4 regions of the Kocuria salsicia genome follow, and region 3 is predicted to be linked to each of the others. Evidence: riboswitches for the same ligand, from Rfam matches in the RefSeq annotation. Region 3 holds a riboswitch; each other region holds the start of a gene.

Region 1 (2,194 bases), on a different contig from region 3:
TGCACCGCGAGCATCAGAGCCAAGCCCAGGTCCACGCCTAAGGGCCCACACCGCAAGCCGATCTCCACGTCGGGGCTGACACCGGCCCATGTGGCATGGGTGGCGGAGTGCCGACGCCGGGCGAGGATCAGGCCCGCGGTTGCGAGAGCGCTCACGAGGGTCACCAGGTCCGGGGCGTCCAACGGGATGCCCATGCTCCGCAGTCCGGCCCTGGGCGGCCTCCACACGATGCCCACGAGCATCACGGCCACGGCCAATGCCGTGCCCAGGATCATGAACGCGCGTACCGCTCCGGAACTCACGGGCAGGCCCAGACTGCTCAGGACACCACGGGTGCGGTGCACGCGGCGTCGGAAGTCATTGACGTAGCTGCCCTTGGCTCCGAGGAGGACCGCTGCAACTGCGGCCGGTCCACGGCTGTGGGTGGTTGACCCGTTCATCTGGTCCTCCTCGGAGACAATCAGGGTGCAGTGAGCGGTTGAATCACCACTGGACGAACTGCTTGAGGGCCCATTTCTTGGCCAGGCCGTAGATGGTGCCCGCGAGCGCGGTGCCCAAACCGAACGACGCGACCACGCTGGCAGCCAGAGCTGCCCAGGAGAGCGCGTTGAGCGCGAAGTAGAGGTTCGTGGCCAGGCCGGAGGAAATCCCCAGGGTGTAGGTGGCGGAGAACAGCGCCACGAGCATGGCTACGGCGGCACCACCGAACATGGCCGGAGCGGCGCTGCGGGCCTTGGAGGTGGTGACAGGTGCGGAGGTGGAGGTTACGGTAGACATTGATCTTCCTTTCAGCGAGTGGGTCTTGCATCGGTTGAGTTGGTTCTCGGATCAGCTACTTCGTATCCTGCTGTGTGGAAGCCCACGATCCATCGGCCGACCGGATATCCGGTCGGCCGATGGACGTGATGCCGAATGGCTAAGGGGTGTGGATTTGCCGCCGCGCCCACCCGCCGCGTTCAATGGAACGGTTCCCATCCGGAGCGGCCGAGAGACCTGGCTCGTCGACGTCGCAGCAACCAGCACCCACGTGGTGCGAGGTGCTAATGCCAGGAACGATGGAGTTGATCGAGATTTCTTCTTTCTCAGACCCTTGTTCCCCCACGCCCAATCCCGCGTTGATCTCCGACGCCGCTCGAGAACAGTTCTGGGACGACCAGGCCAACCGCCTGGACTGGGCACAGCCGTGGCACACCACCCACCGCTTCGACAAGCCGCGGCGGATCGGCGCGGACGAATCCGGCGGCCCGGTGTACAGCGTCCCGGACATCGCGTGGTTCGAGGGCGGCACGCTCAACGTGTCCTACAACTGCGTGGACCGGCACGTTGCGGCGGGCCGCGGCAACCACGTGGCGCTGTATTTCGAGGGCGAGCCGGGCGACCGCGCGCAATACACGTACGCGGACCTGCAGCGCGAGGTCTCCCGGGCCGCCAACGCCCTGCTGAAACTGGGCGTGGTCAAGGGTGATCGCGTGGTCATCTACCTCCCGGTGATTCCGGAGACCGTGATCATCACGCTCGCGTGCGCGCGCATCGGCGCAATCCATTCGCTGGTGTTCGGCGGGTTCTCCGCGGAGGCGTTGAAGTTCCGCGTGGAGGACACCGGTGCCAAGGTTTTGGTGACCACGGACGGGCAGAACCGGCGCGGCGTCGTCGTCCCCGTGAAGGCGAACGCGGACCAGGCGTGCGGCGGCAAGAACGACATCGAGCACGTGGTGGTGGTGCGCCGCACCTCCCGCCCGGGACGCTCGGACCTGCCGCGCGGCACACGCGGACAACGGTCCAAGGACCAGGACGGCGTGCCGTGGACCCCCGGCCGTGACGTGTGGTGGCACGAACTCACGGCGGACGTGCCGGACGTCCACGAGCCCGAGTTCTTCGACGCGGAAACGCCGTTGTTCATCATTTACACGTCCGGCACCACGGGCAAGCCCAAGGGCCTGGTGCACACGATGGGCGGGTACCTGGTGCAGACCGCGTACACGCACGCCTTGTTGTTCGACCTGCTCCCGGATGCCCCGGACGCCCACGGTGTGCTGCGCCCGGACGAGTTGGCCACGGTGAACGACCCCGCCAAGGTGGACTCCACCGTGCACTGGTGCACCGCGGACCTCGCGTGGGTCACCGCGCACACGTACGAGATCTACGGCCCGCTGGTCAACGGCGTGTCCCAGGTGATTTACGAGGGCACCCCCAA
Region 2 (2,194 bases), on a different contig from region 3:
CGTGCAGCACGGCCAGGCCCACGAGGTACACGAACGGCAGCAGGGCCAGTGGGCCGTGGTCCAGGAAGAGGAAGTAGGGCCACACGAACACGCCGACCAGTGCGGCCGCGATCCCGGAGATCCGGCGGCGGCCCACACGGTCCGAGAGCCATCCCCACAAGGGTCCGCCCACGATCCCCACGGCCGCCGCGATCAGGATGGAGACCATGACCCACTGGCTCTGACCGCGGTGCTGGGTCACGTAGGTGAGCGTGTAGACGGTGAGGACCGAGAAGATCGCCGGCTGGACCATGCGCTGCCCCACGCACACGAGCACACCGCGCGGGTATTCGCGCAGTACCTCGCGCACGGGGGAGACGGCGCGCTTCTCCTCCGCCCTGACCTCGCGGAACTCCTCGGCATCCGTGACACCGGCGCGGATGACCAGCCCGATCACCACGAGCACCGCCGAGAACACGAACGGCACGCGCCAGCCCCACGCCTGGAACTGCTCCGGCGTGGTCACGGCCTGCACCACGGCGAAGAACGCGGTGGACAGCAGCATCCCCGCCGCCGAGCCGACCTGCGTGAACGAGCCGAACAGCCCCCGCAGCCCGGAGGGGGCGTGCTCCACCGACAGCACGGCCGAACCACCCCACTCCATCCCCGCGGAGAGCCCCTGCAGGATCCGGCAGGCCACCAGCAGCACCACCGCGGCCCAGCCGATCCGCCCAAAACCGGGCAGCAGACCGATCGCCGTGGTCGCCAGCCCCATGGTCAGCAAGGACGCCACGAGCAGCGCCTTGCGCCCGATCCGGTCCCCCAGATGGCCCGCGATGATCCCGCCCAGGGGACGGAAGAAGAACGCGATCGCGAAGGTCGCGAACGAGGCGATCACCGCTCCCACGCCCGAGCCCTGCGGGAAGAAATAGTGGTTGAACACCAGGGCGGCCGCCGCCCCGTAGAGGTAGAAGTCGTACCACTCGATGGTCGTGCCCACGAACGACGCCGCCAGCACCCGCTTCTTCGAGCGCACCGCTGCGCCCGCGGCCCGCAGGCCGCTAGAAGCAGCAGCGGGAGACAGGCCTGGGGCGGTGCCGTGAGGTGTGCTGGGGGTGGCACCGGGGAGCTGCGCCTCGGCAGCGGCGGTGCGCGCGGCGTCGTCGTGCCCGCCACTTGTTGTAACGGTGCCCGCGGGGCGGGGCAGAAGAGTCTCGTCGGTGCGGCCGGATGCGGCGTGGCCCATGAACAGTCCTTCAGACCGGGGCGTCACGAAGCGCAGGGGAACCGGACGCCGTCCTTGCCCGCACCGGTGTGGTCACGGGCCGAATCATCACCTGGGGCACCCCACGACAGCGTCAGAGGGTTGCCGTCCGGCCAGCCAGGGCTGTTGGGCCGGAACTCGTGATTCCTGTACCACCACACAACCACACCCGCCGCGGGGCGGACAACCCGGAACCCGCCGCACATGACGCCGTGTGGCACGGATCGGGGCACGGTGGGTGCAGCAGGGCTGCAAGGGTCTGGGGCACTGGGCCCCGGGGGCACCGAGGACGCAGGAGAGGTGGGAACGGTGTGCGGCCGGGTGCTGGAGAAGCCGGGTTGCCTCGCTACGCGGCCCTCCGGCGCTCCACCCACCACTCACCCCCCCGCGCCGGCTACGGGCCGCGCGCAGTCGTCAACCGCTCAGTAGGCCACCCCGAAGCGCTCGCGGTGGTGCGCCGGGCGCTCCACCTCGTCGAGGAACGCCTCCCCGAAGTCCGCCCCGGAGATCACCGAACGCCCCGACTCGTCGGTGAGCAGCACCTCGCTGCTCGTGCGGTAGGAACCGGTGTGCTCGCCGGGGTTCCACGCGCCGAACTCTCCGGCGGGGGAGATCACGAACCAGTCGAAGGACTCGGGGGTCTCGGCCAGGTCTGTCATCACGGTCTCGACCTCCACGGAGTCCCGGCGCCACTCAGGGTTGAAGTCCGGGGCGTCGTAGACCTTCGGGCCGCCCTCGCTGACCCGCAGGGAGCCAGCCCCGCCGACCATTCCGAAGCGGATGCCCCGGGCCATGGCCTGCTCCGCAATGCCCTTCTCGACGGCGCGCATCACGCCCTCTCCGGCCAGCGTGCCGCGCGGGGACAGGGCGGTGAGCACCACGTCCGTGCCCTCCAGGGCTGCGGCCACCACGGTGGGGTCGGCGACGTCGCCCGTGCGGTACTCGACGCCC
Region 3 (2,194 bases):
GCTTCGGCGGCGAGGAGTCCGCCGGTGCGTCCTTCCTGCGGCTGGACGGCTCCGCGTGGACCACGGACAAGGACGGCATCATCATGGCCCTGCTCGCTGCGGAGATCACCGCGCGCACCGGCAAGACGCCTTCTCAGCGCTACCGCGAGCTCACCGAGCAGTTCGGCGACCCCGTCTACCAGCGCATTGACGCCCCGGCGAACCGCGAGCAGAAGGCCGCGCTCAAGAAGCTGTCCCCCGAGCAGGTCACCGCGGACACCCTGGCCGGTGAGCGCATCACCGCCAAGCTCACAGAGGCACCCGGCAACGGCGCGGCGATCGGCGGACTGAAGGTCACCACGGAGAACGCCTGGTTCGCGGCCCGCCCCTCCGGCACGGAGGACGTCTACAAGATCTACGCGGAGTCCTTCAAGGGCGAGGAGCACCTGAAGCAGGTCCAGCAGGAGGCGAAGGCGCTGGTGGACTCGGTGATCGGCTGAGTGCCGCGGTGCGGGCACGTCCCGCGCTGGCAGGCTGTCCAGGGGCCGCTGAGCGGTACGGGGTGCTCCCTCCCGTGCCACTCGGCGGCCCCTCTTTGTCGTCGGACAGCACCGACGCTTGTGCCTGTCTGAGCACTGTGCTGTGATGTCCCCGGATCAAGAAGCCCGACCATCAGCCCTCCGGCTGGTCGGCTGGCAACCGGTTGTTCGCACCCGGTGCCCCCGGAGGAAGATCCGCCGCCCGGCACCCGCCGCGCGGAAGACTGCGAAAGGTCACCATCATGAGCGTCTCCGTTCACACCCCCGAACACCCGTGCATCCACCCGGAGGACGGTTCCGCCTGCCGGAGCTACCACCCGGGGCACAACGCACACTACATCCAGGCCCGCCTGGCTTCCGAGAACCGGGACCGGTGGGTCCGGGTGGAGCTGGACCCCCCGCACGGGAACACGGTGCAGGCCACGTTCCCGGACGGCGAGACCCGCACGTGGTGGTGCCACGACCCCGCCCTGCTGGAACGGTTCCACACGCTGCAGCGCGGGGCTGCGGCCTCGTTCGACCCCGGGACGTCGCTCGCCAGTGTGCAGAGCACGCCGGGTCGGCGCGCCCTGCTGCACCCGGCGGTGGTCCGGGAGCAGTGATCTCCCGGCCGTGAGACGGGGAGGACACTGCTGGCCCGGCTGATTCCGTGCCGGTTCCTCCCCACGGCTGGACGGCCGGTGGTGCGCGCCGCAGGCGCGACCCACCGGCCGTTCCGCTCAGCTCACCCCGACGGTGCGTCCCTCGGATGCGGCCGGGCGTCCGCCGTCCCAGCTGGCAGTCCTCCTGGGGAGGGGCAGTGCGGAGACACGATTCTCTGGCGTGCGGCGGAGGAAACGCCGCCATCGCACGGGAACACGCCGCACGGGTGATGTTGCGGGTCGGTGAGGTTGGCTATCTGAGGAGGATCGACCTCCGCGGCCCCAGGTCGCTCCCTTGCAGCGGGGGCAGACGCTCAAGGATGAGCACCCCGCATGAGGCACGCCCACGCCCAACCGGACCCCTGACAGGCCTCGGCCCGTCCAGCGTGCTGCAGGCCGAGCCCTGGCAGCACTTCCTGACCGGTCTCTCGCGACGCGCTCAGACCCTTGACTGCGCCGGGTGGCACGCCCTCGTCGTCGAGGAGCGCTCCCGTGCCGGGGTGGTCTGGTACACCCCGTACGGGCCCGGCCCTGGCGCACCCCGAGCTTCTGCCCGACGCGGTGCGCGAACTGCGCTCGGCGGCGCGAGAGCACTCGGTGGCGTGGTTGCGGGTGGAGCCACAGGTGCCGTCCCCGGTGGGCACGGCCTTCGCGGCCGCCGTGCAGCGGCAGAACGCCACGACACCCGCGATCGCCGCGGGTCTGCACCGGCTCGAAGCACGGCCGGCCCCGCGGGACATCCAGCCCGCGTACACGCGGTGGGTGGATCTCACTCGCGAGCCGGAGCAGACCCTGGCCGCCATGACACGCACCAGCCGCAATCTGTGGCGGCGGCACGGGGACAAGGTCATCGCCCTGGCCTCGGACTCCCGTCCGGACGCCGCCGAGGCGGTGATCGAGCTGCAGCACCGCACCATCGGGCGCAAGGGGTTCACGGCCCAGAGCGCGGACTACCTCCGCACCGCCGCCCGCCGCGCCCGGGACGAGGCGGGCTCGGCGCGCACGCGCGCCCGGGAGGCAGCGGGCCGCATCCGT
Region 4 (2,194 bases), on a different contig from region 3:
GGTGAACAGGTTGAACTGCTGGAAGATCATCCCGATGTTGTGGCGCACGGAGGCGAGCTGGGTCTCCGACCGGCCGCTGACCTGCTGGCCACCGACCTCCAGGGTGCCGGACGTGGTGGTCTCCAAACCGTTGATCAGCCGCACCAGGGTGGACTTTCCCGCGCCCGAGTAGCCGATCACGGCGAAGATCTCCCCGCGCTTGACGTCCAGGGTCACACCGTCCACGGCGGTGACCTCACGGGGGCGTCGCTTGGGCCCGGTGGTGAAGACCTTGCTGACGTCGCGGAAGCTGACCAGGGTGTCCCCGGCGGCGGGGGCTGCACTCACTTGGTCTGGTCCTTCAGGTCCTGGGAGTAGCGCGTGAGGAGGTCCTTGAGCTCCTGCTGGTCCACCTTGGTGGGGACCGCGGTGCCCTTGGTCTCCTTCTTCTCGGCCTCCTGGACCTTGTCGTCGTAGTAGAACCCGGCGACCTTCTTCAGGGTCTCGTCGTCCGCGTTGGCCTCGGTGGACGCGAAGATGTTGTCGTACACCTTGGCGCTGTCCGCCGTGGGGTCGTCCTGGGCCAGCGCGGACTTGGGCTCGAGATTGGCACGGTCGAGGAAGTCGTTGTTCACCACGGAGGCGGCCACGGAGTCCATCGAGAGCACGGTCTGCTCCGCAGAGACCGGGCGCACCTTGATCTTGGACTTGTCCGTATCCACGTCCTGCTCGGTGGGGGCGATCGTGTCCTTCGTGAAGCTCACCAGACCCTGCTGCTTGAGCAGGTTCAGCGAGCGGGAGAGGTTGATCGAGTCGTTGGGAACCGCGATCTCGTCCCCCTGCTTGAAGTCGTCAACGGACTTCAGCGTCTTGGAGTACAGCCCCAGCGGGAAGATGGAGGTGGAGCCCACCGGGGTGATGGTGTCCCCGGAGTTGTTGTTGTAGTCCGCGAGGTACGCGATGTGCTGGAACCAGTTCATGTCGATGTCGCCGCTCTTCAGCGCGGGGTTCGGCTGGCTGTAGTCGCTGAAGTCCACGAACTCCACGGTGACGTCGTTCTCGGCGGCCACTTCCTTGAGGGCGTCCTGCACCGGCGTGGCCCCCACGATGCCGATGGTGATCTTGCCGTCCGCGGCCGGGTCCGTGTTGTCGGACCCGCCACCGCACGCGGTCAGGGAGAGGCCCAGGGTGGTGGCCAGAACGAGGGGAATCAGACGCTTGGTTCGCATGATCGTGCCTTTCCAGGGTCGGGAGTGGTTGCGCCGCGCAAACGGTCCCGCACTGGACGGAGGGTGCAGATCAGGCATGTGCCATTTCAGAGAAAAACCGCACTTGCCGTGATCGCATCGAATCGCGGCCGGATGGTCATCTGGGGCACCCCGCTACGGGAGAGGGTTGCCGTCCGGCCAGCCAGAGCTACGCGCCGGATCTCGTCATCCGCACAGAATCGTAGCACGCGACGTGTGACGAACCGTGACGCCCCGGGACCTCAACGGCGCCCCGCAATGCGCTCGTCCGCGACACGGCGGGCCCACTGCTCGGCGGCCAGGACGTCCTCGAGACCCGGCTGCGCGACGACGTCGTGCTCCCCCAGCACCCACTCGACCATGTCCACGATCTCCGTGAAACCCAGCTGCGAGCGGTGGAAGGCGTGGACGGCCTGCTCGTTGGCCGCGTTGAACACCGCCGGTGCCGTGCCGCCGGTGGTTCCCGCGCTCTTCATGAGCTCCACGGCGGGGAACGCCACCGGGTCCAGCGGCTCGAAGGTCCACTCGGCCGCCCGCGTCCAGTCGCACGCGGCGGCCGCGCCCGGCACACGGTGGGGCCAGCCGAGGCCGAGCGCGATGGGAAGGCGCATGTCCGGCGGCGAGACCTGCGCGAGGGTGGAGCCGTCCACGAACTGGACCATGGAGTGCACCACGGACTGCGGGTGGACGGTGACGTCGATCCGCTCCAGCGGCACGTCAAAGAGCAGGCTCGCCTCCAGCACCTCCAGGGCCTTGTTCACCATGGTCGCGGAGTTGGTGGTCACCATCACGCCCATGTCCCACGTGGGGTGGCGCAGCGCCTGCTCGGGGGTCACCTCCGCCAGCTGCGCGCGCGTCATCCCGCGGAACGGACCGCCGGAGGCCGTCAGCACCAGGCGGTCCACCTCCGCGGCCGTGCCGGAGCGCAGCGCCTGGGCGATCGCGGAGTGTTCCGAGTCCACCGGGAT

Evidence for each region. A riboswitch is a leader RNA that binds a small molecule or an ion and turns the genes downstream of it on or off. The one in region 3 is predicted to bind S-adenosylmethionine.
Region 1: linked by a shared signal. The riboswitch ahead of ABD264_RS09495 (AMP-binding protein) and the one ahead of ABD264_RS05640 (hypothetical protein) in region 3 are both predicted to bind S-adenosylmethionine.
Region 2: linked by a shared signal. The riboswitch ahead of ABD264_RS02140 (MFS transporter) and the one ahead of ABD264_RS05640 (hypothetical protein) in region 3 are both predicted to bind S-adenosylmethionine.
Region 4: linked by a shared signal. The riboswitch ahead of ABD264_RS10275 (MetQ/NlpA family ABC transporter substrate-binding protein) and the one ahead of ABD264_RS05640 (hypothetical protein) in region 3 are both predicted to bind S-adenosylmethionine.

The regions. Positions count from the first base shown of each region.
Region 1 covers NZ_BAAARF010000010.1:85,555-87,748, forward strand. The annotation lists gene ABD264_RS09485 (hypothetical protein) at 1-440, opposite strand, end outside; gene ABD264_RS09490 (hypothetical protein) at 484-777, opposite strand; SAM riboswitch class I at 969-1,062, shown strand; gene ABD264_RS09495 (AMP-binding protein) at 1,056-2,194, shown strand, end outside.
Region 2 covers NZ_BAAARF010000003.1:471,975-474,168, reverse strand. The annotation lists gene ABD264_RS02140 (MFS transporter) at 1-1,225, opposite strand, end outside; SAM riboswitch class IV at 1,271-1,389, opposite strand; gene ABD264_RS02135 (NAD(P)-dependent oxidoreductase) at 1,666-2,194, opposite strand, start outside.
Region 3 covers NZ_BAAARF010000005.1:41,192-43,385, reverse strand. The annotation lists gene pgm (phosphoglucomutase (alpha-D-glucose-1,6-bisphosphate-dependent)) at 1-479, shown strand, start outside; SAM riboswitch class IV at 634-749, shown strand; gene ABD264_RS05640 (hypothetical protein) at 761-1,120, shown strand; gene ABD264_RS05635 (hypothetical protein) at 1,652-2,194, shown strand, end outside.
Region 4 covers NZ_BAAARF010000012.1:77,724-79,917, forward strand. The annotation lists gene ABD264_RS10270 (methionine ABC transporter ATP-binding protein) at 1-327, opposite strand, end outside; gene ABD264_RS10275 (MetQ/NlpA family ABC transporter substrate-binding protein) at 324-1,208, opposite strand; SAM riboswitch class IV at 1,303-1,417, opposite strand; gene dxr (1-deoxy-D-xylulose-5-phosphate reductoisomerase) at 1,469-2,194, opposite strand, start outside.